4 regions of the Brevibacillus sp. NRRL NRS-603 genome follow, and region 3 is predicted to be linked to each of the others. Evidence: riboswitches for the same ligand, from Rfam matches in the RefSeq annotation. Region 3 holds a riboswitch; each other region holds the start of a gene.

Region 1 (7,374 bases), on a different contig from region 3:
TTCTGGAACAGCAACCGCATAGAGCAGTGCTGTGTCTTTTACGAGAGTAATTGATTCATTTGCGACGGCAGGCAAAGCCACGCGAAACATTTGCGGCAAAATGATCTTATTGGTTGTCTGCCATTTGCTAAAACCGAGGACCTGCGCCGCCTCATACTGTCCCTTGTCGATTGACAGCAGTCCTCCACGGAAAATCTCCGCGAAATACGCTGCGTAGTTCAGCACGAAGCCGACACATGCAGCGACGAACCGATCCATCACCAAATACTCTCCCACTACGGGCAAGAGAGGCAGCCCGAAGCAAATAAACAACAGCTGCAATAAGAGAGGCGTCCCACGCATCACATACACATACGTATGCGCGAGCCAGGCCAGCGCCTTATTATTGCTTTTTGCCATTAAGGTGATCAAAAAACCTAATGGAATGGAAAGCAGAATGGCGATGATAAACAACAGCACCGTCATCTGCGCCCCTTCTAGCATGGGCTTCGTAATGGAGAGAATGTAGTCTACGCTCATCTTGGTATGCTCCTAATCCTGAAAATAAAAGCGTGGCTTCGCCAATCAAGCGGCGAAGCCATCGCTGTTCTCCTTATTTCAATACACGATTTTCGCCGAACCATTTTTCCGATATTTTTGCAGCTGTACCATCCTGATTCAACGCATCCAGTGCTTTTTGCAGCTCATTCAACAATGCCTCGTTGCCTTTTTTGACGCCTACTCCATATTCCTCAGGGGACAGCGATTCTTCCAACTTCTTAAAAGTACCCGGTTCTTTTGCCATATAGTAATCAGCCACAACCTGGTCGATGACAACTGCTTCTACACGACCGATCTTCAAATCACTCAGTGCCAGCACGTTATCAGGGAACTCGGTAATCGATTTGACCTGATTTTTGATATCACTCGCATTAATCGCGTCAGCTGCGGAAGACAGCTTTTGCAAACCAATTCCTTTACCGGCCAAGTCTGAGAGCTTGGTCAAGTTGCTATTTGCCATCGTGACCACTACTTGTGCGTTTTTCAGATAAGGCTTGGTAAAAAGAACCTTCCCTTTTCTTTCATCTGTTATCGTATATCCATTCCAGATCAAGTCAATACGACCGCTGTTTAGTTCAGACTCTTTTGCACTCCAATCGATTGGTTGAAACTCGACTTGTTTTCCCATTTTTTCGCCGGCTGCACGCGCAAAATCAATATCAAAGCCAACTAGCTCATTTTTCTCATCCCTAAATCCCATTGGTGCAAACTTATCATCAATTCCGATGATCAGCTTGTTCGCGTCAGCGCCAGTATTTGTGCTGGAACAGCCCACTACCAATGAAACCATCGCACTCAGCAACAATGACATCCATGCTATTTTCTTCATCGTGATGATCCCCCTCGTTTCCCTACTCTATGTTTTACTCCGATAAAGTGGTAATACGTTAACAAGGTATCATGATAGCACATTAGCAAGAAATAGTCGATACTTTACTAAACAAAAGCACCTTAGAAATATACGCCAAATGATTGAGAAAAATGCCCCACTAGCAAATGCACGTCTTTTTCTTTTTTCCGACACTCCCTCGTTCCTCTATCTTTTTGATATACTCCGTAGCCAACGGAACCTTGCACGCTGTCTGTCCGACGTCTACATGTACTTTGCCAATCGCTGCGGCCACTTCCAGCGCTTCCTGATGAAGTTCCGCTACATACGCGCCTACTGAAATAACGAATTGATTCATGGTGTACCGCACACGATTCTGTTCCTGATGAATCGTCTCGTTCACTCTCATGAGGAGCCGTTTGATTTCTTCTTTATCCAGCTGTTCGTCGGGGGTAATCGACAAGTAGTTCGAATACGTGTTCCACCCACATGTGGCTACCATCTCTTCCTTTGACTCGATCCATTCTCGTGCCAACTCCATGGCAAAATGGCTCTCAGCGGCTACACTCGCAACCGTATACTCGGCGGGCGCGTACCAAGAGGCTTTCTTGACCCAAGACTGCAGCCGCTCTTTTGTCATGCTCATTGGGTCAACCGTCAATCCGGCCAAGTACATGGCGTCGTAGTTTCCCGTATCGTACAGCGCCTGAACGAGCTGCTGATCACGCTTTACCTCCTTGACCAGCTTTTTCATATCACCGACTCGCACGCCAAACAAAGGCTCTTTCGCCCCATGCCGCAATAACGTTTTTTTCGTCTGTTCAGTCCCCATCGCTTCGAGCTTCTGCATGACTTCTTCCAGCGTCATATTGCCACCCTCCTTTTCTTCTATTAATAGAATAACCAATTGAGCTCCTCCAACACGAAAAAGCCCTCCATATGCAAAGGAGAGCTTTTTCGTGCTAGAGCTTGACACTCTTTTCCTATTCTTATTGTTACGCCTGATTGCGTACTCTGATATACAAAACATTTCTCACGTTAATGACAACATCATCATACTGGAGCCATCCGTCGTTTTGATTAGCGACCATTTGAATGATCTCTTCCGGTTCCGTCGTTTCGATGCTAATCATTTCACCGCCTCCGGAAAAGTAAAATTGAATCACTTTTACTTCCTTCATCAAAATCCCCTCCTATTCCTTCTAGTTATCGGATAGTTGGAAAATTTTTGTTACGGGTGATTTTTATGTATACTTTTACCATTACCGCGAAAAGGAGTTTGTTGAAATGCCGGATTCGGTACACACGAGAAAAGGAGCAAGTAAAGCCTCACTCATCCCTGACAATGTATTAGCACTCCTTCATGCTGGAGAATTAGAAAGCGTCAATTTGACTGAATGGCAGGCTGTTAATCATATTCATTTGGTACGAATCGTTCTGCCTCATGTTACATTAGGCGCGTATGTCCCTCAACTTGTTGGTCAGCTAGAAGAGACCGGATCAACGAGCGGAATGAAAGCTATCCGTCTGATTGGACAAGAACTGCTTGCGATCTTACACAAATCGGGTGAACCCACAGCTACGGCTCCTGTTTTCCTATCGTTGGCCAACCACAAGTCAGACAGTGTGCGTTGCTGGAGTGCCTATATTATCGGCCTGGACAACACCTTATCTCTAGAAGAAAAACTAGCGCAAATAAAAAAATTCGCGGCTGATCATCATTTTGGAGTGAGAGAGATCGCATGGATGGCGATTCGAGATTCTCTCTTGCATGATCTGAACCATTCCATTCAACTCCTGAGCGAATGGGTACTTGATGCCGACGAAAATATTCGCCGCTTTGCGATAGAAGCCACACGCCCTCGAGGTGTCTGGTGCAAGCATATTGACGCATTGAAAAATGAGCCCGCTCGCTGCCTGCCTTTGCTCACACCAGTGAAGTCAGATCCATCCAAATATGTTCAAGATTCTGTAGGGAATTGGTTGAACGATGCGAGTAAATCACAACCAGACTGGGTGACACAGCTTTGTGACGAGTGGCTAAAAACCTCTGATACAAAGGAGACGAAAAGAATTGTCACAAAAGCGAAAAGAACGATCCTGAAGACCCAAACTGAACAGAAATGATGAACCCAATTACACATTTATCCCAATTTTATTTGTTGAATTCATTATCCGAGGAAAGTTTGCGCTTAATTGATCAATTAACCTCTCTAACCCCTTTTCCCAAAAATACGTGCATTCAAACACCAGAAAATTTTTCAGAGGGCTTCTACTTCATCAAACAGGGGAAGGTACGTTTATATAAAGTAAATCGGGATGGTCGGCAGTTCACATTCGATATCCTCGGGGAAGGCAATGTGTTTGGAGAAGTGGATCTCCTCTCATTAGGTACAAGAGAGATGTATATAGATGCCATCGAAGACTGCCTCATTTGTAAAATGAGCAAAGCAAAATTTGAAAGCTACCTCATCGAACATCCTCAACTGATGATGAAGATCATGAAGATCATTAGCGATAGAATGGTTTCGATCAGTCAAGCAGCCGAAAATCTTGCCCTTCTCCCTTTACAAGATCGCATTATTTCCACGTTGGTAAAGCTCGCCGATCAATTTGGCAATGCTAACAGTTCGGCGTTTCAACAAATTGACTTACCTCTCTCCCATCAAGAACTCGCCAATTTTGTTGGGGCATCCAGGGAAGCAGTGACGGTAGCATTACGTGCTTTAGCAAGAGAAGAACTGATTCAAACAGGCTTTAAATCCATTTCTATTCAGCGGGACAAAATTTTGAAGAGAATGTAATCCAGTTTACATCTTTCGCTCAAAAAGAAAGATATCGTAAAGCTATGGCTTCTACTATTCTTTCGAAAAAGAGGGGAACGACATATGGATAAACCACATTTTCAGAGCCTGCGCGAAGAGCTAGATTTTACAACCATTCAAATAGCAGACTTCCTCACCCGTGAAGTAACAGATGCATTTACAAGATCAATCGAGGAGCTGCGGACCTCTGGACACGCAAAGGGCTTGCCCCTTGGTTCGATTGCGCCTGATTTCACATTGAACGATCATGCTGGAAAGAACATTACCTTGTCGGAAGAAATCGTAAAAGGTCCTGTCGTCCTCACATTTTTCCGTGGATCATGGTGCCCCTATTGCAATTTAGAGATGCAAGCGTACCAAAAACAGATCGATACAATAAACTCACTGGGTGCCCAATTGTTTGCCATAAGTCCACAATCTCCTGCACACTCTCTTACTATGCAAGAGAACAATCGTCTGAGCTTCCCCGTTTTATGCGATACCAATAATCAGGTAGCAGAAAAATATGAACTCAGATTCAGACTGCCTGAATATTTACATGATACCTACCAATCATTAGATATCGATCTCACTCGTTTTAATCATGAAGATTCATGGACACTCCCCATACCTGCTACTTATATCCTCGATAAACAGGGCGTAATCCGGTCAGTATCCTTAGATCCTGACTACAAAAAGCGAATGGAGCCTACTGAAGTTATAGACATTCTGCGCACCCTAGCCTAACGCCCTACTCCCTACTTAATGAAGAACCAGTTGATACCGCAACTGGTTTTTTCGTACGTTCTTATATTATGAACAATTAGTTACTTCTCCCTACCAAAACTTGACACAGCTAATACAAATGGCTTATATTTTGCATGATTGTGTCTAGCAAAATTCGACACGTTTTTACAATTTTTGCTAAAGAAATGCAAAAGGCAAAGTCATCGAAAGGTGGCGACGCAAAACCACGGGTCTACAGTCTTCTTTGACCATGATAGCCGGGTTGCCATCATCATGAGACCATTTTCGATGTTGGTAGCTTCGGTTGTTCCATTTCGATGGAATGGCCTTTTTTTGTGTTGACATTTTTGAAAGGAGGATGAAAGCACTTTCATTTTTGCAACGGATGGAAAAACATAACTTTTGAGACGACAAACATACACAACATAGTTCAATCAGAGAAAATGATGGAGTGGAGAAGTTATGTACAAACAAGTAGAAACCGTACAAGAGTTAGCTAAATTTCATGAAATCAAAGAAACAGTATGGACAAGCATGGGCTTCGAGATGGAGTACGCGAAAGAAGGCTCAGCTCTGTTCCTCCTAATCGCCGAAGATGGTGAAGCAGGTGGAACATTTGAAATGACGCCCTTTTCCAAATCAAGTGCTTATATGAAATCACTTTTTCAGGACGTTGTTACAGAAGATATGAAAGTCATGGAGGTAGACAGTCTCGCTGTTTTGCCGAAATACCGCGGACAACTAGGGCAAAAAGGAATTTGCTTGATGATAGATTACGCTGAAAAGCATGGCTATACCCACGCAATCGGGGTAGCAGATCCGACATTTTTTAAATTTATTAACAAGAAATATCAAGTAAAGGCGACTCAGATCAAAGATATCGTATTTTACAAAGGGGCCGATGCTATTCCGACCCTCTTCCATCTCAAAGATGTCTATGACAATAAGCACGATCCGAAATATTCCTGGTACAATTCGTCGTCATCCAATCAAGTAAAAGTCGAGGTAGGTGGGTAACATGGATCACATTGATCTATTGAGAAGAAGAAACAATTGGGTCGTAATCGTATTCGCAAGTATTATTACGGTTGTTCAGATCTTAAACCTCTTTCTAGGCGTACCGTACACATTCGTTCTCACGGTACTGGGTATTTTGTATGGCGTGCTGGCACCTTTTGCTTACATCTCCAATCGCCCGAGCTTGCGGGAAAAAGCAGCGCCCTTCATGAAGTTTTTCAACTTCGCCGTAATCGGGATCTTCATGTTCATCATAGTTGGACTGGACCCGCACATGATCAATATCATGACTATTATGTTCTTTGTAGCAGTTATGGGGATTTATCAAGACCGACTCATCAATATTTTGACGATTGTATCGACATTGGGCATTGTCTCTTACTACTTCCTGACACAAAGAGAAACGATTTTCCATTCGACTAGCAACCTTGATCTAATGTACTTCCTGCTCACCTTCTGCTTCGTCTCTATCACGAGCATGATGCATGCTGTATTCAATAACAAGCTACAAGAGGAAAGTGAGCAACAAAAGCAAGAAGCGATTGCCTCGAAGGAATCGTTACAACGTGTTCTGGATCAGATCAATGAATCACTCACCTCTATGCAAGACTATCAAGAGAATTTGAACAAGGTGACGGACGGTGTAAATGTTCGCGCTGTCGAAACCGTCGCTTCCCTGCAAGACATTATGGAGTCCTTTACGGTCCAGACCAGCAATACAGACGAGCTTCGTCGGGAAATGAGCTCGACGAATTTGCAAGTTGAGGATATGACCCGCTCTGTTATAGAGATGCATGAGTACGTAGAATCTACCAAAGAAGCCACTAGCGAGAGTGGAAAACGCATTGGCAACATCGGCAATGACTTTGAACGATTCATCAAGGACATCCAAAGTACGAACCAGCTGATTCAAGAGCTCAATAAAGAAACCGAATCGATTGGGAAAATCATTCAAACCATTTCCGATATTTCTGCACAAACCAATCTGTTGGCACTCAATGCCACGATTGAAGCGTCTCGCGCAGGCGAACACGGCCGAGGATTTGCTGTCGTAGCAGATGAAGTACGCAAGCTGGCTGAATCCTCCAAGCTATCCTCCGAGTCGATCTCGAGCCTGCTCATGACCATCCGCGAAAAAATGAAACTCGTATCAGATATGATTTCCGAGTCGCAGACTTCTTTTGAGAAAAATAGCGAGGGTATCCTCGAAGTACAAGATATGTTCACCAATGTTGACAACTACATGCAAAACTTCGCAGATAAAACGAAGAACCTGCAAGAGTTCATCGTCCATGTTCACAGCATGATTCAGGAAGTCGGCGCAAAAGTAGAAGTCAACGCAGATATTACCGACAAGAACAAAGAGAGTCTGGAAGAAGTGCTTGTTCTGGTTTCTGAGCAAAAAGACGAAGTCGTTAAGGTTTCAGGCGGCTTTGA
Region 2 (7,374 bases), on a different contig from region 3:
GAAGCGCCCAAAGCTGATTCGGCAGCTTGCTGTGCATTTGTGGCAACCTGTTGAGCTCCTGTCGATACACCTTGAATTGCGGTGACACTTTCCTCTACACTCTTCACTTGCTTTTCCGCACCGTAAGCTACTTCCTGAATCGTTATGGCGATTTGCTCGGTAGCCTTGCTCGTATGGTCGGCGTTGACTGACAATTCCTCTGCTGAAGAAGCGAGGTCTGAAGCTGTATCATTAACTTGTTGAATAATCGTTCGCAGGTTGAGCACCATTGTGTTTACTGATTGGGATAGCTGTCCAACCTCATCCTTGGTTCGAATTTGCAAGGGCTGTACAGTCAGTTCACCCTCGGAAATGCGGTTAGCCACAGAGGCAACTGCCGCAATAGGGCGTGAGATTTGTCGGGAAACAGCGTATGCGATTGCGGTCACGACAGCAACAACAACGATGACAATGATCCTAACCATGGTGGTAACGGATGAAACCGCAGACGTTATGGATTCGACAGGGATATGCAGATACAAACCAAAGTTGGTCTTGGGAATGGGGGAATAGGTGACAACGTATTCCTTGCCATTGTCCGAGTAGCTGTATGAGCCCTTTTCCGTTTTTCCTGATTTCAGGATTTCCATCAATGGTTGCGGCAGAGCGGATTCCTCAAGCGGCTTTCCGATCAGATCCTGGGTAGGATGGTACTGAATTTGATCCTTGTTATCAACGAGAATCGGATAACCATCGTTTCCAACTTTCAAATCCTTGAGAAATGTTGCTGTGAAGTCATCTACATTGACGAGCCCGGTCAAGACACCGAGCTTCTCATTGTTTTTCGTTTTTACAGGGGAAGCGACGATGATAGAGCGATTGCCGGTTGTCTTCGCAACAAGAACATCGGAGAAGCTGGGCTTGTCCTGCATACCGTCTTTGAAGAATTGGCGCTCGCCAAGATTGATTCCAACGCTTTTCGGGAACGTATCAGCCGTTACTTTTCCATCGCTTGCGATAAACGTATTTCCGTCATACAGTTTCATTTCCTCGGTAAACTTGCGGATAAATTCGTTTTTTGCCGCTGCATCATCGGATTGAATATCCGAGGTGCGGGCTAAAATCTGAATTTCTGTCATACGCCGGTCCAGATATTGATCCATAGCTATGGCTGTACTGGAAGTAAGGTCAACATAGGATGATTTTTGTTTATCAATCAGAATGGATGAAAAGCTGTTCGTGATAAACAAAGAAACGGCAGTAAGTGGAATGACAGCCACGACGAGAAACCAAAGGATCATTTTGTTCCTAAGCTTGTTGAACAAAAACATAGGTTTTTCCACTCCTAATCCGTGATTGCAAAATAGAAACAGGTAGACTGCTGAGATTTACTCAGCAGTCTGACAAAATATTAGTATCCCATTGCTGCGCCTTCACCGCGAGGGTCAGCACCGCCAAATTTTACATTGGTTTGCGGGTCAATCAGGATTGCGCCGGACTGTCCCATCGCGTCGGTATAGGCTGCTTCCAGCTTTTCGACTGGATGCCCACGTTTTATTAACTCGTCCAGGACTTCTTGAGGGATGCGGCTTTCCACCTTGAGATTGTTGGAAGCAGATCCCCAGTTGCGTCCATGCAGCCATCTTGGCGCTTCGATTGCGTCTTGCACGCTGAAACCAAAGTCGACGATACGCGTGACGAGAGCGGCTTGCGTTTGCGGCTGTCCTTCTCCCCCTTGTGTTCCGTAGAGAAGATAAGGCTTGTCCCCTTTAAAGAGCATAGCCGGGTTAATTGTGTGGAAGGTACGTTTTCCTGGTTCCAAATGATTGATGTGTTTGGGATCCAAAGAGAAATAGCTTCCGCGGTTTTGCAAAAGGACGCCTGTATCTTTCGCTACGATGCCGGAACCCCAGTCAAAATAGTGACTTTGAATGATGGACACGGCATTTCCATCTTTGTCGACGATCCCGAACCAGGTTGTATCGCCTTTTGGATCAAGTGGTTCTACAGATTTGGCGGCTTGCTTCATATCAATGCGCGCAGCTAAATCTTTCCCGTGCTGCTTGGACAACAGCTCATCCACAGGGATATCCACAAAGGCAGGGTCAGTTAGCCATTTGTCGCGGTCAGCAAAAGCTTGTTTGGTTGCTTCTACAATCGTGTGATAGTAATCGGGTGTTCCTTCACCCATGCTCTTGAGGTCAAAGTTATTCAAAACATTAAGAATAGAGAGTGATGCCATGCCTTGAGAGTTCGGTGGAACGTTATACGCTTTGTATCCTCGGTAGTCTACCGTAATTGGATCTGCCCAAGTGGAGGTGTGCTTCTCAAAATCTTTCAACGTGAGCAATCCGCCGTTGGCTTGCATGTCTGCTACGATTTTTTTAGCAACTTCTCCTTTATAAAAACCGTCAGCGCCTTTTTTTGCAATGATTCGCAAAGTATTGGCAAGGTCCTTTTGTTTGAGAATTTCCCCTGCTGCATAAGGATCGCCGTTGGGCTTCAGGAATGTTTTACGGAATCCATCAAAACGTTGAAGATTCTTCAAGTCATTGTCAGTTGGATCTGTCGCGTATTTCGTCCAATATACTTGGTTGGGAGAGACTGGATATCCGTTCTCGGCGTATCCAATGGCAGGCTCCAGCAGTCTGCTCCATTGAAGCTTGCTGTTTCCCATTTTTTTGTGTGCGTAGTTGTACGCCTCCCACCAGCCGGAGACCACACCAGGGACAGTGTTTGCTGATTCATAACCGCGGGACGGGATTTTTTCGTAGCCCTTGCCTTTGTAATAGTCGATGGTTGCCTTTTCGCCTGCGCGACCACTGCCGTTCAGCGCCTTCAGCTCTTTTGTTTTGGCATTGTAGATGAGCCAGAAGTTATCTCCGCCAATGGTTGTGTAATGGGGATAGACAACAGCTAAGGTGGAAGCGGCTGTAATAGCAGCATCTACTGCATTTCCACCGTCTTCCAAAGTCTTCAGGGCCGCAGCCGTAGCCAGATAGTGAGGAGTCGTCACCATTGCGTTCGGTGACATCGATGTTGGACGGTTAGCAGCTTGTGCTCCAGAGAATGTTGATACCCCGATGACAGCAGTCAGCGCGACGGTCGAGAGTTTCTTCCAGAATGACATTCCTATGAAACCTCCTTCATGATGAATAATATAATGATTCATTAAACCGGCTATCCGCTGTTGCCTCACCTCCTTTAAAAGTTAAAAATACACAAACATACAAAAGTAGACAAAAATAGACATTGTGAGCGCAAAAAAAGACCAATGATATAGGATCATTGGTCTCGTCCTACATCAATACTTCGGTAGCTGGCAAGCGTGTCCGCTGTTGCGGAGGTAGCCCCTGTAGCTTTGCGTCGCCGGATTTCCCCGGGTATGCCGTTTCGATATCAATGGGTGAAGCATAAAATGACACAATACTGATTCTATCGTTGTGGGAAAATGTTCCTAAAACTCCGTTTGCCAATAATATAGACTATTTACCATTTGTGGTAAATAAGAAAAAATTTTTAATCCGGAAAAATAGCCAGGAATAGCATGGGGATGGTTGTTTTTCGCAGACATTCACACACCTCCTGGGGCAAAACTGCTTATGATGATAAAAAGGCACATTCGCCAAGGAGTGAAACAAAGACCATGATGCATCCCGATACAGAATTGCGCTATATCAACGATGAGATCGGGTACGGTGTGTTTGCGACAAGGTTTATCCCAAAAGGAACGATTGTATGGGCACAGGATGATTTGGACCAGGTATTGGACCCTGCGTTTGTGGAAAGACTTGACTCATTACGAAAACAGGACGTACAAAAATATTCGTTTAAGAACCAGCTCGGAAGGTACATTCTTTGTTGGGATAAGGCAAGGTACGTGAACCACAGCTTTCATGCGAATTGTGTGCCGACCATGTATGATATGGAATTGGCTGCACGGGATATTTTTCCGGGAGAAGAGCTGACAGATGATTATGGAACGTTAAATTTGGATGAACCTTTCGATTGTTTGCCCGAGTCCGACACGGACCGATCCCGCGTAATGCCCGATGACTTGCTTCGGTATTACCCGCGGTGGGATCGTATTGCAGCGGAAGCATTCCAACGCTTCAATCATGTTGAACAGCCTTTGCTGCATCTGATTTCCCCGAAGCATCTCGAAACGATTCGTGGGATCACGGAGCAGCGCTTAGCCATTGATTCTGTCATTCACCTGTATTGCAGGTCACAATGGCAAACGAGGCAGCAATGGGAGACGTGAGCGGGTCGGTCAACGACCCGATTTTGTTGAACTCTGGGTAGAGAATCAGTATTATGGAATGTAAAGGTGAAGTGAAAGGTTGATTTCATTGGAAAACAAGGTAGCGGCATCCAATTTTATCCGCAATATCATGATTGATGACTTGCAAGAGGGCAAAGTAAAGGAAATCATTACCCGCTTTCCCCCAGAACCGAACGGGTATCTTCATATTGGACATGCAAAAGCGATCTGCCTCAATTTTGAGCTGGCTCGAGAATTCTCTGGCAAGGCCAACCTGCGTTTTGACGATACCAACCCGGTGAAGGAAGACATCGAATACGTAGAGGCCATCAAAAGGGACGTTCAATGGCTTGGCTTCGAATGGGACGGGTTGTTTTTTGCATCTGATTACTTTGAAGAGATGTACAACCGTGCGGTGCTTTTGATTAAAAAAGGTCTGGCTTACGTAGACGATCTGTCTCCAGAAGAAATGCGTAAAATGCGTGGAACGTGGACAGAGCCAGGCACAGATAGTCCGTTCCGCAATCGGTCTGTGGAGGAAAACCTGGACCTGTTTGCACGTATGCGCCAAGGTGAATTCAAGGACGGGGAAAAGGTGCTGCGTGCGAAAATCGACATGGCTTCTCAGAACTTCAACATGCGTGATCCGGTTCTCTATCGGATCTCCCATGCAACGCATCACAACACGGGCGACAAATGGTGTATTTATCCGATGTACGACTTCGCTCATCCGTTGGAGGATGCTATTGAGGGCGTGACACACTCCTTGTGCTCACTGGAATTCGAAGATCATCGCCCGTTGTACGACTGGGTAGTACGCGAGTGCGAAATGGAGAAGGTACCGCACCAGTACGAATTTGCTCGCTTGAACCTGACGAACACCGTTATGAGTAAACGGAAGCTGAAACAGCTTGTCGATGAGAATGTAGTAGACGGCTGGGATGACCCGCGCATGCCAACCATCGCAGGCTTCCGTCGTCGCGGCTATACACCGGAAGCGATTCGTACATTCGCTCGTGAGGTAGGGGTAGCGCGCGCGAACAGCACCGTTGACGAGAAAATGCTGGAGTATTTCATCCGTGAAGACCTGAAGCTAAAGGCACCACGTACGATGGCTGTTTTGAATCCGTTGAAGGTCGTCATCACGAACTATCCGGAAGGACAAGTCGAGATGCTCGAAGCGGAGATTAATCCAGAGAACCCAGAGATGGGCAATCGTCAAATTCCGTTCTCCCGCGAAATCTACATTGAGCAGGACGACTTCATGGAAAACCCGCCGAGCAAGTACTTCCGCCTGTTCCCGGGAAATGAAGTGCGTCTGAAGCACGCGTACTTCATTAAATGCAATGACGTTGTGAAGGATGCAGACGGCAACGTGATCGAGATCCATTGCACGTATGATCCTGAGACGAAGAGCGGCAGCGGTTTTACAGGTCGTAAGGTAAAAGGTACAATTCACTGGGTGGATGCGACCAATGCCATTCCTGCTGAATTCCGTTTGTATGAGCCATTGATTATGGATGATGAAGACGCAGAGGGCACGTTCCTCGACAACGTTAACCCGAATTCGTTGGAAGTGCTGCAAGGCTATGTGGAGCCAAATATGAAAGAAACCAAGCCACAAGACAAGTATCAATTTTTCCGTCATGGCTATTTCAATGTCGATCCGAAGCATACGACAGAGGATAAGCTCGTATTCAACCGGATTGTATCGTTGAAGAGTTCCTTTGAACTGCCAAAAGCATAAGAAATACCATATAAATCAAGCGCTGCTGTGCATGGAGAACCCGTGTGCAGCGGCGCTTTTATCTTTCGTCATTATAAATCAGCGTGTATAATTATTCTGTTACATAAAGGGGGACAGGCAGTGAACGGGAGAGCAGAACTAACACGTAGTTTGAAGTTGCGGCATATTGTCGTAATTGGACTGGGCTACATGGCCCCGATGGCCGTTTTTGACACCTTTGGCATTGTTTCTGGAGAAACGGGGGGGCACGTTCCTGCTGCTTATGCAGTCACACTTCTTGCGATCCTGTTTACGGCGGCAAGCTACGGAAAGATGGTACGGCTATTCCCTACAGCAGGGACCGCGTACACGTATACACAACAAACGATCCATCCCTTTGCAGGATTTTTGGTAGGCTGGGCGTCATTGCTGGATTATTTGTTTTTACCGATGATTAACGCTTTGTTGACTGGGGTTTACCTATCATCTGTGTTTCCTGATGTGTCGACAGCGTGGTGGATTATTGGCTTCATTGTTTTGGTGACGGGGTTAAACGTATTTCGGGTGACGGTGACTGCATCCGTCAACTCGATTTTGGTGCTGTTTCAAGTCGTGGTCGTCGTGTTGTTTGCGGGATTGGCAATCCGTGGTCTAATGCAAGGTGACGGACTTGGTCAAGTATTCAATCTGCGTCCATTTCTGTCACCGGATATGTCTGTCATTGCACTGCTTTCCGGTGCGTCGATTCTTTGCTTTTCCTTCCTTGGCTTTGATGCAGTAACCACGCTAACGGAGGAAACCGTCGATGCGAAAAAGACGATTCCCCGCGGGATTATGCTCGTAGCACTCGCAGGAGGAGCGTTGTTTATTACGGCATCTTATTTCATGCAATCATTATTTCCTGATGTTTCGGTATTGTCTGATCCAGAAGCTGCCTCTGCGGAGATTGCTTTGTTTATCGGTGGGACGATCTTTCAAATGGTGTTTTTGGCGGCAGCGTTGTCTTCGACACTGGCATCCGGGCTCGTATCTGTCACGAGCGTAACCCGCTTGTTGTACGCAATGGGACGAGATGGATTTTTGCCGCGAAGCTGGTTCGGTTATGTACATCCAAAGCTGAGAACGCCTTTATTTAACGTCTTACTGGTCGGAGCGTTGATGCTGTTCGCTCTGTATTTGGATTTATTAACGGCAACTTCCTTTATTAACTTCGGTGCCCTGATCGCCTTTAGCTTTGTGAACATCAGCGTAATGGCGTACTATTTCCGCAAACAAAAGAACAAGCATGTCAAGGATTGGTGGGGCTTCGTGCTGTCTCCACTCATCGGGACCGCGTTCATCGCGTTTCTGTGGGTCAACCTGGAAGCAACGTCCATGATGCTCGGCTTGCTCTGGACCTTTGTCG
Region 3 (7,374 bases):
TACCGTCGGATGAAACTTTACAGACATAGCCCGAGGCGCCTAATGTCATTTTGATTAGTTCGGATATGGATGGATCATCTTCAGCGATTAATATTGAATATGCCATGCTGCGTACACCTCCACCATCATTACACATTTTTGGGATTTTGTTGTCAACAAAATGCAAAAAGTATACAAAAACAAAAAACCCTCAATAAAATCACTTTAACTTGATCTTAGTGAGGGTCACATTCATTATCATTTAGCTCTTTTACTTACCGATACTGCACATTATTCAACTGCATCCACATCCATTTACTGTCAATCAGCATCGCAAGCGTCATCTCATCCATCCCGTGCAGTTGACGGTACAAGCGCTGTGTTTCGACCAAGTCATTGTAGGTCAAGAACGGATAATCCTTCCTGCCGAATGTCCCGTCCGGAAAATAAGCGTAATGCAAATCGCCATTTCCGAGTATCCACTGCGATCCGAGGTTTACGACACCGTAGAGCATCGTATCCGCTAAATCTTTGTCAGTCCGATCGCCAAATTGCATGTAGCTTTTGTAGAGAAAATTGATCTCCGCCAACTGATGATTCAAAGAAACATGTGTCTGAATCATCGGATTCGTTGCTGTCGCGTAGTCAGAAACCAGCCATCCTTGCTGTACACCATTGATGACAAAACGGTTCTTGGCTGCGTGATTGTGAAAGTAAGAAGCATATTTTTTCGCTGATTGGCAAAAGTCCTTTTCTTGATACTGATCACAGCCCCGCAGCATCAGATCAGCCGCTCCTGTGTTGAATCTCGTATCGTAAAAGCCCTCTGGTATCCCGTAATCGCCACTTAGCCACAAGGAGCGCGGCTGCGTCTTCCAGTATCCCTCAGGCTCCTGCTGCTTCAAGCTCGCTTTCAGCATCACATAGCCCATATCCCGTGCAGCTTTGCTTCCACCTGTATATAAAAAAGAGCGAAGGACATAATTCTCGGGAATCCGCCAAAAGGAGGTCTCCGAAGTCGGCTCGTACGTAGAAGGACTTTGATAGTAATACCCATCGTACAGCCATTTTGCCTTTTCCGTAACGTCCAAGTTAAGCCAGATGCTGTCAAACATTTTTTCTCCCCAAGGAACGAGCGGATCTCTCGAATCGAGCGCCCACATTTCGCTGATAAAGCCTGCTTTCATCGGCAACTTGATCACGAGTTCGACACCAGAAGGCGTCTGTTTTACTTCGACTGGCAACGCCAATGCCGGCTTTTCTTCAATCGTTGCTCTGCCTTTATCCACGTAGGTAATAGGCTTGCCTAACCAAATATACCTGCCCTCCGTCTCTACAAAACCAGAGGCAAGCGGAAGGGTCTGGACTTGATCAAGCGTGACAACCTTCCAATACGGTTTCTTCGACTCATCATAGGCTCGGTAGCGGAACATCATGTTCTGGCTGTTACCCTGAATGGGAATGGTGAAAATGTAGGGCATCATATTGCGCTGACCTGTTATTTTATGGGCCCAATACGTGGCACCATCTGGGAATCGAAATTCTTGTTTTTGGTGAATCGCGCCATTCAGTTGCTCAACATTCTCTGTTTCTGTCGGTTTTTCCCATACATTTGCAGAAATATCGCTCGGAAAGAAGCTACATACGGCGATGGCCGTCATCAAAAGGAGCATTCTGCTGATTTTTCTGACCATGTCATCCCCCAATTCTATTAAAGGAGAACCGAAAGTCCTACTTTAAAATGAACATTTCGTAGTGATTATTATTTTTACAATAGTCTGATAAATTAACCATAGGTGTCTACTTCTATTTCGCAGGAGGGAATTTATGGACAAGAAAGTACGCTACGTTGTTTCTACAGCACTCGTAATATCTCTGTTCACCAGCCCCTCAATCATCCATGCCAGCCAAGCTGAACCACAGACCCACATTCCTTATTACGGAATAGGGCCAACCTATGTACAGCCTGCACAGATTGAGAGCTTGTTTCCCAAGCCAACTATCCAGTTTGGGACACCCGGCTTCCAAGAAGGAAAAGAGGCTTTTACGTCCCAGGAAGAAATGATGGCTTACATAAGCAAATTGGTTGCAGGCAACAAGGACGTCCAGCTGCTATCGATCGGTACGTCATTGGAAGGTCGGGACATCCCCCTGCTGCTATTCAGCAAAGACCACGGCAAGCTCAAACAAAACAAAGAGAAGCCTCTCATCTGGCTACAGGCACAAATCCACGGAAATGAACCCGCCTCTGGTGAATCTGCACTTGTAATCGCCAAATGGCTGGCAGAAGGAAAACTTGGGGCCGACCTCCTGGATAAAGTAAACGTTGCGATTGTTCCTCGCATCAACCCGGATGGCTCCTACCAGTTCAAACGCTACATCGCGACAGAGCTGGATGCCAACCGCGATTACATGAAGGTAGAATATCCAGAGGTGCAAGCGGTTCACCAAGCCATCAATGCCTATCAACCTGATGTGGTGCTTGACGCCCACGAATACGGCGTCTCTTCCAGCCAGCTTCGCGATGTTGGCGAAAAAGGCGCGATCTCTTCCTACGATGTTCTGATCTCCTCTGCGAAAAGCTTGAATATCCCCGCCAGCCTGCGCAAAATGTCAGACAACCTGCTTTTGCCTGACGTTCAAAAAGCACTCGACAAGGAGCAGCTTTCTCACCACGCTTACTATACGCTGGCAAAAGGCAAGGACGGAAAAGTGACCGCAACAGAAGGCAGCACAGAGACAAGAATCGGACGCAATGCCTTAGGATTGAAAAACACGTTGACGTTTCTGGTGGAAACACGCGGCATCGGCATCGGACGCGCCGATTTTGAGCGCCGTGTATACAGTCAGGCCATGACTCACGCTGCTGTCATTCAATCAACAGCGGCCAACGCCAAAGCTATCAAGTCCGCCGTGACCCAGGCACGCTCAGAAATCACGGAAAAAGGCAAAAAAGCAAACGACAACGATAAACTCGTCATCCTGAGTGAGAATAAGCGAGTATCGGGTCAGTCTCTCGAGGTGGTCGATCTAGCCACAGCAAAAAAAGTGTCTACCCCCATCGACTGGGTAAGCTCCACGGATGCCTATCCCATACTCGAACGCGAGCGCCCTACTGCCTACCTCATGCCTCCAGGCTACCATGACGTTGCGGCCAAGCTGGAATTGCTTGGTGTTTCAGTAAGCAAGCTATCCAAAGAAACAACGATAGCGGTAGAGAGCTACACCATTTTGGAAAACCAGGTGAATACGGTTTACGAGAATGGGCATTTCACCAATCAAGTGACTGCAAATGTAACAGAAACAACGAAAACCTTTCCTGCTGGTAGTTACGTGTTCAGCATGGCCCAGCCAAACGCGAACTTCATTGCATTGGCTCTGGAACCGGAATCAGTGGACAGCTACGTCACGTTTAACTTCTTGCCCGTTGAAAAGGGCGATGAAGTCCCGGTGTATCGCTATATGCTGGAGCAACCGCTACCCACCAAACAAAAGAACTAAAGGAAAAAATCCCCTCTCTAAAGTTAGACTCCTGAGAGGGGATTTTCGTTACATGTATGGAATTACTTTATTTCAAACACTTCTTGGGCAAGCCCTGCAAGCTTTTGCGTATTGCCGCTCACCTCGACCATCGTCGCAGAAATTTCCTCCGTAGCGGCTGCCTGACTCTCCATCGTTTGATTGATCAATTCAATCGAATTTTGCAGCAGGGTTATCAAATCCCGGATGGAATCCGTGGTTTGCTTGATTTTGTCCGCATTCGCCCGTGAATCTGTCGCCATATTGCGAACCTCATTCGCAACGACAGCGAACCCACGCCCTGCATCTCCTACTCGCGCCGCCTCAATGCTCGCATTCAGTCCCAAAATGTTGCTTTGATCCGCGATTTTTTTCACGGCAAGCGTAATTTGCTCGATCTCAGTCGTACTTTGGCTCACGTCATTGGCTTGCTCAGAGATCGCCTTCATTTGCTCGTTCAAATTCCCGATCTGCATGGCCATCTCTTGGGTGGTGGCACTGACCTGCTCGACGACACTCGAGAGATTTGCGGCAATTTCATACAGCTCATTGGCTCGCTCCATACTCGAACCAATGCCGACACCGCCAATGACTTTTCCCGTGTGATCATGCAGGGGAATCGCCCGTGCGACGAGGGGAAAGCCAAATAATTCCTTAGGAACCATCATCGCCTGCTTGGTGTTTTTTCGAATCGCGTTGGTGATCACATCTCCTTCCTGGAGTGGATCACCAGGCTTGACTTGCAGGGCAAATGTTTGGGCAGGCACATTGCGCAATAGCTTTTCCGTGTCGTAGACTCCAATGGTAATGTCATCGGTAAGCAAATCATTCAAGTATGGTGCAACCTTCATGAAAGCCTCGAGCAGTTCTGCGTTTTTCCCCTTTTCGGAAGCTTCTGTTTCGTTCCATTGTTCATATCCGTTCATAACTTCTTCACCTCTATAATTTGCTGGCATTAGTACGGAAATTGGCGCTTTTTATGTTGAACCGAAATCCATTTCAGCGTAGTAAACTCTTCCAAGCTCCATTGACCGTTTAAACGTCCCAACCCGGAATGCTTTTCACCGCCAAAAGCCACAATTGGCTCGTCATTGATCGTTCCATCGTTGATGTGAATCATGCCAGTCTCAATGCGTTTGGCCATCTGGGCACCTCTCTCCAGATCGCGTGTATGAATCGCCCCGGACAATCCAAATGGGGTCTCGTTCGCCATGCGAATCGCTTCTTCCTCGGAAGCAAACGACATAATGCAAACAGCCGGACCAAACAGCTCTTTAGATGCGATCGACATGTCTGTGGTCACGCCTGTCAAAACGATCGGCTCGACCACGTTTCCTTTTACTTCCCCTTTCAGTGCAGGAACGGCGCCTTCGCGTATCGCCTCATCGATCGTAGCCATCAGGTTGGCGACTTGCCGTTGGTTAATGAGTGGACCGATTACCGTGTCAGGATCATTCGGGTCGCCAACCTTAAGTCCAGATACTTTTTCCACATACAGCTCGAGGAATTTATCGTATACATCCTGGTGAACCAGAACCCGGTTAGCCGACATGCAAATTTGACCTTGGTGGGTAAAGCGGCTGAATACCGCAGCATTCACGGCATACTGGAGATCCGCATCCTCCAAAACGATCAGGGCACTATTGCCGCCGAGCTCCAAAATCGCCTTTTTGAAATGCTTCGCTGCCACTTGCGCGATATGGCTTCCTACTTGGCTAGAGCCTGTAAACGAAAGGATACGCGGGATCGGGTGGGAGACAAAACTATCGCCAATTTCAGCAATATCCGTCACAACGACGTTGATCAAGCCTTTTGGCAGACCTACTTCTTCAAAAATTTTCGCGATGAGAGTCCCACCTGTGATTGGCGTGTGCTCATGCGGTTTGAGGACGACACCGTTGCCCGCGCCAAGAGCTGGAGCTACTGACTTCATCGACAGATAGAACGGGAAGTTGAACGGACTGATGACGCCGACAACTCCTGCAGGAATCCGATACAAGCGATTTTCCTTTCCGTCTACGGGAGAAGGAAGAATTTTTCCTTCCATGCGTACTGGGAATGTAGCCGCCTCCCGAATAATATCCTTCACGAGCCCGATCTCAAAAAACGCCTTCAACCTGGTTCCACCTAGTTCACGAATGATGATCTGAATGATTTCTTCTTCATGCTCTTCGATATAGTGAACAGCACGCTCCAACATTCGGGATTTGGTATACGCATTGACTTCATCCCACTCTTTTTTCGCGTTGGCTGCCGCCTTGTAAGCTGCGTCGATATCCTCCAGATTTGCCATTTTGAATTCTGCGATGACTTCCCCGTTGTAAGGATTGATATCTTGCAATGTCTTCGCGCCAAGTCCGTCGCGCCACTCCCCATTGATGTACTGCTTGTCCAGTGTTTGCAGGATTGACATGCTACAACCTCTCCCTTTTGTTAAGTAAATAGGCTCCTTTCGCATGAAAGGAGCCGTAAAACTAAAACAGCAACATACACTGCTCGTTGGCAACCCGGCTGCCATCGTAACGTGTACATTAGGCCCGTGGCTTTGCGTCCCCACTTTTCAATGGGTTTGCCCATTCATAGCGAATGCTGATAAGATTTTGTCGAAAAAAGGAAAGATATGGAGAAACCTACTTTGATTATAGTACTCCATTTCGAATAGTCAAACGTAAACATGTAAATATTTCGTGAAAGGAAGTAACAAATATCAAAAAGTCCGCATCGCTTGGATACGGACTCCTGATTTTTCTTTCTCATGATCACAATAACTTTTTGACATCCTTTACGCTCGTCGCGAGCATTTGCTCGATCGCGTTGGCGTCTCTCACGTGCTTGGTCATGCCTTCATTCAGCTCGTCCAGCAAGCCCTTTGCATCACTTACCTGCTGGGACACATCGTCAGCAAATCGCTTTTGATGCGCGATGATTTCCAACACACCTGCCACTTCGACGTTCAGTACCTGGAAAGCGTTCACGATCTGATCCGTCTTTTGTGCGGCATCCTTGCTGATGGAAAGTCCATTTTTGATCGCACTGCTGCTTTTTTCACTGTTGGACAATGCTTCTTTAATTTCTTCCTGAATCTTGCCAATCAATTCTGCAATCGTCTTGGTCGAGTTCGCTGTCATCTCTGCCAGCTTCCGTACTTCATCCGCTACGACAGCAAAGCCCCGGCCTTGTTCACCCGCACGTGCCGCTTCTATCGCAGCATTCAGAGCGAGAAGATTGGTCTGATTCGTAATGTCGCTGATCACCTTGACGATACTCGTAATTTCCGAAGAACGCTCTTCCAAGCGGCTCATGGACTTGGACGTATGGACCGATTCTTTGTCGAGCAGGCTCATGACTTCCACAACGTCCGTCATGGCCTTCTTGCCTTCATCTGCACGCGCTACCGATTGTTTACAGATGTCTGTCAGGCGCTCTCCTCGAACCGACAATTGGCTCGCAGATTCATCATCCCGCTCGTTAATAGCCTGGATATTCTCTACGACACGCTTCATCCTCGTCACCAATCGCACCATTTGATCGGATTCGGCGTTCATCGCTTGGTTCGAAGCGAGGATCGCACCCATCTGTTCGTAAAGACCGCGAAGCTCATGCTTCCAAGCCTCTTGCTGTCCTACCATTGTGGTTGTGGGAGTTGCCACTGTCGTCGCTGCTGTCTCTTTTTCTGCTGGGCCTTTGTCTTTTTTCCAAAACATCCGCTTCCCTCTCCTTTGTACCCATCAATTGTCACCTCGGCGGCTATATACGCGGGACTCGATTATTCCCGGATGTTGTTTCGCCAAGCTCAGCAAGTTTTCCAAGAAATAATAGTGACCCTCCAAGAGCTCCACGTCTTTACGCTCAAAATGCTTCACCTGCAAATACTGC
Region 4 (7,374 bases), on a different contig from region 3:
ATACCTTCCGCTCCATAACCGCGCTTGGTCAGTGCTTCGGACAGCTCATCCACTCTGCGCTTGGTTCTACCGAATACGATAGCCAGCTCAGGCGAATGAATATCCAGCAAACGGCACAGAACATCGAACTTTTGTCTTTCTGCTACTTCCATATATTGCTGCTCGATGTTTGGTACGGTTACTTCTTTTGCTTTCACCTGAATGATCGTTGGCTCGTTCATGAACTGCTGGGCGATTTCCTGAATCGCTCTCGGCATCGTTGCGGAGAACAGCAGGGTTTGACGACTTTCTGGAACCTCTTTCAAGATTTCCTTAATGTCGTCGATGAAACCCATGTTCAGCATTTCATCCGCTTCGTCCAAAACAACTACCTCGATAGCATCCAAACGAATCGTTCTTCTTCTCATGTGGTCCATGAAACGACCAGGTGTTGCCACGATGATTTGCGGGCGTTTTTTCAACGCCTTGATTTGACGCGTGATGTCTTGGCCACCGTAGATTGGCAGGGCAGAGATGTTTTTAAATTGGGCAATTTTATTAATCTCTTCTGCAACCTGAACAGCCAGCTCACGAGTTGGGGTCAATACAACCCCTTGAATATTTCCGCTTGTTTCATCCATGCGTTCAATCAGCGGAATACCAAATGCAGCCGTTTTACCTGTACCTGTTTGTGCTTGACCGATCAGGTCACGACCTTGCAGTGCTACAGGAACCGTTTGATCCTGAATTGCTGTAGCTTCTTCGAAACCCATGTTGCTCAACGCTCTAACAATGGAGTGGTGTAAGCCAAAATCGTTAAATGTCGCCAATGAATGTCAGTCTCCTTTATCAATACCTTCATCTATAAAATTCTCAAAAAAAAGGGCACTATTCCTTACGATCCGGAACATGCCCTTTTATCCCGATTGTACGTAGCGCCCTAAAGAACATAGCTGTAATCGTACCATGCAATGACTGAAAAAGCAAACAGCTTATATACCCAAATTGTTTGATTTTTTGGTGATGAATCTTGTAAAAAATAACAAAGCAGCCCAGAATCAGGCTGCTTGTCTGTTATTGGATTATTTTACCCATTTGTTGTAAAGCTCATCAAACTTCCCTTGCAGTTTCATTTCGTCCATCCAAAGATCCAAGTAGTTAGCGAAGATTGTGTCTCCACGGTGAATCATGTACGCTTTTTCACTCTTGGTGAACGGGTTGTCAGTCAGAGCGGCATACAGGCGGGAATCTGCTTTGGAATATACAAGTGCTTCCAGCGTATCCGTGATCATCACATCGTACTTGCCGCTTGCTACCAGACCAGGGATGTCGAGGTTGTTTTGTTCAACAGTCACAGTTGCTTTGGTCAGGTGTTCACGAACGAATTTTTCGTTGGTGCCTCCTGGATTCACACCAATGCGAACCTCAGGCTTGTTGATGTCTGCTACACTCTTGTACTTGTCCTTGTCTACTGCACGAATAAGCGGAGCTTTACCGAACATAATATAAGGATCACTCATGTGTGCTTTTTTCTGGCGGTCTGTGTTGCGCGTAACGCCTCCAACAGCAATATCGAATTTATTTGCCAACAGATCGTCCATCAGTGTCGGCCAAGAGGTTTGGACAAAACGCGCCTCAACCCCTAGACTTTTTGCGAATTCCTTCATCGCATCGATGTCGTAGCCTTCAAATTCGTTTGTCTTTGGATTCAAATATGTAAACGGTTTGTAGTCCCCTGGAGTACCTACGAGGATGTAGCCTCTCGCGATGATTTCATCCAAACGGGATTCAAACTTCTTCGCTTGCGGTTTTTTAGCAGCTTCAGTAGCTACGGTTGGGACAGGCTTAACCGCGGTTGCAGCAAAAGCACCTGTTCCTGATGTCATGAGCATAGTTGCAGCGAGTGTGCTCGCCAAGATTGTTTTTGTGATTTTCTTCATCTGGGTTCTCCTCCTGTTAAACGGTAATGAATTTAGTTGCTCAGAAACAAACTCCATCATCCCCTAATGGCATCCCCCCTTTCAAAGAAGAGGACTTACAACCTGTTGAGCTGCCTCTTACACAGTAAACCTGCCGATTCCTTGCTGTAATTCTTCTGCCACTGTGTTCAAATGCTCAACAGACTTGCCAATTTCCTGGATGGCTTGAAGCTGCTCTTCGGTTGCCTTTGCCACTGTTTGCGCGTCGAGTGAAGCATGTTTTGCAATGTTATGCATTTCATCTACAGAAGCACTCACCTGTTGGGAGCCTGCTGACATTTGTTCAGATGCGGCGGATACTTCCAGAATGTGGGCAGCGACGTTCCGGGAAGATTCCAAAATGTGCCCGAAGATTTCGCGAACCTCTTCGACCAGTTGAATACCTTGCTGTGCGTTTTGGTTGCCCTCGGTCATAACCTCTACCGCGTGATGAGTATCCTGCTGGATTTCCCCGATCAGCATTGCGATTTTGGATGCGGATTCCTCGGATTGGTTTGCCAGTTTTTTCACTTCACCTGCAACTACAGCAAACCCACGTCCATGCTCGCCGGCGCGTGCTGCCTCAATCGAAGCGTTCAAGGCAAGCAAATTGATTTGCGAGGTCAACTGACTGATCGTATCGAGAATGCCTTCGATTTCTTTGGAGCGATTGTTGAGCTGCTCGATGGCTACTGTTGCCTTCGATGTTCCCTCACCAATGCTTCCCATCTGGCGAACTGCCTGCTCTACCACAGCAGTCCCTTGCTCAGCCTGCTCTGTTGCTATCTGGGCAGCCTCTGAAACATGAGCAGACGTCTCCGCGATTTTCACGATGCCTGCTGCCATGTCAGTCATCGACAATGCGACTTCCTGCGAGCTGGCTGCCTGTGACTCTGCTCCCTCAGAAATCTGCGCAATAGACAAACCGATTTGGTTGATGTTTTCCGTCGCTTGTTTAATGCCTTCAGATACTTCCTGACTAAAACGCTGTACTTGATCAGACGACAGAGATACGTCTTCAATCAAATTTTTCAAGTGCGATACCGTCTGGTTAAAGTCACGGGACAGAACCGCGATCTCGTCTTTTCCATCAACCGTTACAGTCTCTTTCAAGTTCCCCTGCGCCACTACATTTACTGCGTGATTCAGACGCTCAATTGGTTTCACCATACGTACAGCCAAGAAATAAACGAGGACAACCCCAATCGCCAATACGATGAGGGAAATAACCATCAATCGGGCTGACAGTTGATCAACAGGCGCATGCAGCTCCGCTACGGGTGCAGTGATGTATATGCCCCAATTCAAATTGGTTGGAAAATAGGAAGCAAATCGCTCTGTGTTCTCGTAATTATATTGGGCAATTCCATGCTTCCCTTGCTTGATATCTTCAAAAGCAGTCTGAAGTTCGAGAATACCCATGTCGAGAATCGATTCCTTCAGAATGAACTCGTTATTCGGGTGATAAATAAATGTTCCTGATTTGCTTACTAAAAAAGCGTAGCCTGATTGTCCGAATTTCTCCTCAGACACCTTTTTTTGGATCTCATTGATCGGAATAGTAGAACCGATGTAACCGTATTGACGATTGTCCTTCATCAATGGAACAACCAGTGTCACGATGTTATTCCCTGTCCGCTTCGAAATGACTGGCTCGGAGACAACAACCTTCCCTTCCCCTTTGCTGGCTTCCTTAATATGCGGACGATCCGAGATATCCGTTACTTCACCCTTGAAATTGATCACTTTCTTTCCGGTTAAGTCATGCGAAAAGAAGAACGTCTCAAACTCGGGGTTTTTCTTTTGGGCTTCTTGAATGATTTTCAGGTCGTGCTCGACATTTTGATCAGCCGACATCAACCCTCCCAGCGCTCTTACAATCTCAATTTTTTCTTGAAAGAAACCATCGATACGAATCGAGAGATTGCTAGCTGACAACTCAGCTTCTTTGTCCAGACTGCCTGCCAAAAGATTAGAAGCACTCCAATAGCTTGCACCGCAAACCGTACCCAAGCTTATAACCAACAGCAGGCACAACACGATAATTAGCTTATTCTTCAAACTATTTTTCATACCGAATCCCTTCTCCCTTCTCTTTTTTCAACAAAAAAAAGACTGCCTACCGACAGTCCATCATGACTACGGTATGGCAACCCGGCTGTCCTAGCTGCGAAAGTCATTTGACCTTCGACCTTAGACCCGTGGCTTTGCGTCCCTGCCTTTCAGCAAGTTTGCCTTTGTCATTCCTTGTTGTTTTTCAATTAAGTTCACATTTTTTCAATCTCACCTTTCTTTTCCCATAACTTTCCGATAATAAACCTCAAAAACAAAAAAAAGCTGACAACCTTTTACAGTTGTCAGCTTTTTGTCAAACTTTTTGATTAGCTTAATCCGATCACTTGTCCATCCCCGTCTATATATAATGATTCAGCAGCCGGCTTTTTCGGGAGGCCTGGCATGGTAACCAAGCTTCCGGTCAGTGCCACGATAAAACCAGCTCCTGCTGATATGCGTACTTCACTCACTTGGATCGTGAAGTCAACAGGGGCCCCCAACAGATCAGCGCGATCCGTAAAGGAGTATGGGGTTTTCGCCATGCACACAGGCAGATGGGACATGCCCATTTCTTCTACCTTTTGCATCGTTTTCAATGCCAGCGGCGAAAAGGCAACTCCCGATCCACGGTATACTTCTTTTACGACTGTCTCAATCTTGTCTTTAATGCTGAGGTCTTCCTCATACAAGAATCGGAAGGATGAAGGCTGCTCTGCTGCACGAGTCACTTTTTCAGCCAGCTCAACACCTCCTGCTCCTCCTTCTGCCCATACTTTGGAGAGTGCTGCTTCTGCTCCTGCGGCTTTACACAACGCTATTACAGAATCGATCTCTGCCTGGGTATCCGTCGCAAAATGGTTGATGGCCACCACCGCTGGCACACCGAACTTTTGCAGGTTTTCCAGATGGCGCTTGACGTTTTCGAAGCCTTTTTCCAGAGCAGACAAGTTCTCTACTGCCAGGTCAGGTACTTTTACCCCGCCATTGTATTTCAACGAGCGAACCGTAATGACCACGACAGCAGCCGATGGAGTCAGACCTGCTTTTCTGCACTTGATGTCAAAAAACTTCTCTGCTCCCAGATCTGCACCGAAGCCCGCCTCTGTTACGACGTAATCTGCCAGCTTCAAGGCCATCTTGGTTCCGATCACGCTGCTGCACCCATGCGCAATATTGGCAAAAGGTCCGCCGTGAATGATGACCGGAGTTCCTTCGATTGTCTGTACGAGATTGGGCTTGATGGCTTCCTTCAAGAGAACGCACATCGCATCGACCGCGTTGATTTCTTCTGCCCGTACAGGCTGATCATCGAAATCGTAGCCAATAATGATATGGTTCAACCGCTCGCGCAAGTCTGCCAGATTCTCACTCAAGCATAAGATCGCCATGATTTCTGAAGCGGTCGTAATCATGAAGCCATCCTCACGCGTCATTCCATTGCCGTCACCCAGACCAGCCACGATGTTTCGCAGTGCGCGATCGTTCATGTCCATGGCTCGTTTCCAGACAATTTTCTTTGGATTGAGCCCACGCGGATTGCCGTGGAAAATATGATTGTCGATCATCGCTGCCAACAAGTTATGTGCAGCTGTAATCGCATGAATATCCCCTGTAAAATGCAGGTTAATTTCATCAGCCGGGAGAATTTGTGCCTGACCGCTTCCGGTTGCGCCTCCTTTGATCCCCATGCAAGGGCCCAAGGACGGCTCGCGAAGCGCTGCAATTGTTTTCTTCCCAAGATAATTTAAAGCTTGTGACAGACCAATCGTCGTGAGCGTCTTGCCTGCTCCCGCCGGATTGGGGTTCATCGCTGTAACAAGAATCAGTTTGCCATCAGGGCGATCCTTCACTTGCTCCCATAGCTCATCTGATAGTTTGGCTTTATATTTTCCGTATAGCTCCAAATGCTGTTCTTCGATACCTGCACTCTTGGCAATTTCAACAATAGACTTCATATTTGCCTCCCTGCCACACCAGAATGTAATGCACCAGTTACCAATCTTCTACATTCTGCATAATCATCCTTTCTCCTCTCCTCTTCGACACATTACGCAAAAGAAAAAGCCCACATTCCGACAAACGTCCAGAATGCAGGCTCACCCTACAACATAAAAAAATAAATGAACACTTTCGTTCTCATAGCGCACTAGATTGTCAGATCGAATGAAAAAAGCGGGAAACCATTTTATGGAATCTAACGTCATACAGTTATGACAGGATAGCCACTAGGATGTCCTGAAAAATGGGGGATGTATTTGAAAAAGCTTATAACTCTTTTGATCATTTTAGGTGTACTAACTGGATGCGAAGCCAACGAAACGAATTTGAATGAATTGCCGAAAGAACAATCCCAAGCGGAGATTATTTCCCCGTTATTATTAGACTCTTTATCTAAGTCACTGAATAAGCCAAGTCAGGATATCAAAATGGAGGATTTATTCAATATCGAAGAACTCACCTTAGATATAGATAATGTTCCTCTGGAACAAAGAGATTCACCGATTGATTTATCTGTCCTATCTAAAATGAAAAACCTTAAAACGCTATCCTTGAATAGAATCAACGTTAAAGATTATCTGTTTCTAAAGGATTTGAGTGAACTTGAATATCTTTCAATCACTGGTTTTCAGGAAGCTCAGTTACCTGTTTTAAATAACAGTAAACTAATTAGCCTCTTACTGAATGAGGGTGATTTATCAGATTTGAAAATACTTGAGAATAGTAAATCTCTTCAGCACTTAACCATTCGAAATAATAAAATAACAGCTTTATCATCAATTAAACTACCTCATCTTACTTTCTTAGATGTATCAAATAATCCTATTAACTCGATGGATTTTGTAAAAGAACTCCCAAATTTGGAACGTTTACAAATGATGAATGCTCCCATCACAGACATTGCATCTATACAGTCTGTACCTAAATTAAATTATTTAGATATAAGAGGCACAAAGGTAACTTCTATAAAACCGTTACTCAATCTTGATGAATTATCAATTCTGCTAGTTGATCGAAAAAGCATTAGCGACTTAGCTTTGCTGAAAAAAGAAATCAAAGTCGCTGAAAATGGCAATGAAATTAATGATGGAAATTAAGTTTTAAAAAAGAGGCTGCCGAGGAAGTCGGCAGCCTCAACCTCTCTTGTCCACGAGAGGTTTCTTTATTTCGTGTAATAGTTGTAGTATTCAAATTCGCCACGTTGATCGATTACATCTTGAAGGTTTTTATTCTTTGAATTACCAGGATCATGAACGAGGAACATAGATGGTGTAATCAGCTCGAATCTTGGGAAGCCATCAACAACTTCTATAAGACCCGAAAATCCTCTGATTGCAACTGTATGATTAGGAACACGTACCATAAGCGGAATATCTTTGTTAAT

The links. A riboswitch is a leader RNA that binds a small molecule or an ion and turns the genes downstream of it on or off. The one in region 3 is predicted to bind cyclic di-GMP.
Region 1: it holds a riboswitch for cyclic di-GMP, as region 3 does, so the genes downstream of both, C7R94_RS03345 (GNAT family N-acetyltransferase) here and yfmT (benzaldehyde dehydrogenase) in region 3, are expected to answer to the same signal.
Region 2: it holds a riboswitch for cyclic di-GMP, as region 3 does, so the genes downstream of both, ggt (gamma-glutamyltransferase) here and yfmT (benzaldehyde dehydrogenase) in region 3, are expected to answer to the same signal.
Region 4: it holds a riboswitch for cyclic di-GMP, as region 3 does, so the genes downstream of both, C7R94_RS06470 (methyl-accepting chemotaxis protein) here and yfmT (benzaldehyde dehydrogenase) in region 3, are expected to answer to the same signal.

What each region holds. Positions count from the first base shown of each region.
Region 1 covers NZ_PXZN01000008.1:1,189-8,562, reverse strand. The annotation lists gene C7R94_RS03380 (amino acid ABC transporter permease) at 1-519, opposite strand, end outside; gene C7R94_RS03375 (amino acid ABC transporter substrate-binding protein) at 593-1,369, opposite strand; gene C7R94_RS03370 (DNA alkylation repair protein) at 1,530-2,237, opposite strand; gene C7R94_RS03365 (hypothetical protein) at 2,365-2,550, opposite strand; gene C7R94_RS03360 (DNA alkylation repair protein) at 2,657-3,496, shown strand; gene C7R94_RS03355 (Crp/Fnr family transcriptional regulator) at 3,496-4,173, shown strand; gene C7R94_RS03350 (peroxiredoxin-like family protein) at 4,258-4,920, shown strand; cyclic di-GMP riboswitch class I at 5,104-5,190, shown strand; gene C7R94_RS03345 (GNAT family N-acetyltransferase) at 5,383-5,937, shown strand; gene C7R94_RS03340 (methyl-accepting chemotaxis protein) at 5,939-7,374, shown strand, end outside.
Region 2 covers NZ_PXZN01000011.1:174,274-181,647, forward strand. The annotation lists gene C7R94_RS06840 (methyl-accepting chemotaxis protein) at 1-1,310, opposite strand, end outside; gene ggt (gamma-glutamyltransferase) at 1,391-3,109, opposite strand; cyclic di-GMP riboswitch class I at 3,291-3,379, opposite strand; gene C7R94_RS06850 (SET domain-containing protein) at 3,626-4,243, shown strand; gene C7R94_RS06855 (glutamine--tRNA ligase/YqeY domain fusion protein) at 4,323-5,990, shown strand; gene C7R94_RS06860 (APC family permease) at 6,111-7,374, shown strand, end outside.
Region 3 covers NZ_PXZN01000004.1:60,643-68,016, reverse strand. The annotation lists gene C7R94_RS01175 (response regulator transcription factor) at 1-106, opposite strand, end outside; gene C7R94_RS01170 (hypothetical protein) at 255-1,673, opposite strand; gene C7R94_RS01165 (M14 family metallopeptidase) at 1,807-3,480, shown strand; gene C7R94_RS01160 (methyl-accepting chemotaxis protein) at 3,543-4,424, opposite strand; gene yfmT (benzaldehyde dehydrogenase) at 4,454-5,911, opposite strand; cyclic di-GMP riboswitch class I at 5,997-6,082, opposite strand; gene C7R94_RS01150 (methyl-accepting chemotaxis protein) at 6,258-7,202, opposite strand; gene C7R94_RS01145 (hypothetical protein) at 7,227-7,374, opposite strand, start outside.
Region 4 covers NZ_PXZN01000011.1:97,293-104,666, reverse strand. The annotation lists gene cshA (degradosome RNA helicase CshA) at 1-809, opposite strand, end outside; gene C7R94_RS06475 (transporter substrate-binding domain-containing protein) at 1,062-1,919, opposite strand; gene C7R94_RS06470 (methyl-accepting chemotaxis protein) at 2,037-4,010, opposite strand; cyclic di-GMP riboswitch class I at 4,083-4,183, opposite strand; gene C7R94_RS06465 (formate--tetrahydrofolate ligase) at 4,319-5,947, opposite strand; gene C7R94_RS06460 (leucine-rich repeat domain-containing protein) at 6,248-7,087, shown strand; gene C7R94_RS06455 (C39 family peptidase) at 7,153-7,374, opposite strand, start outside.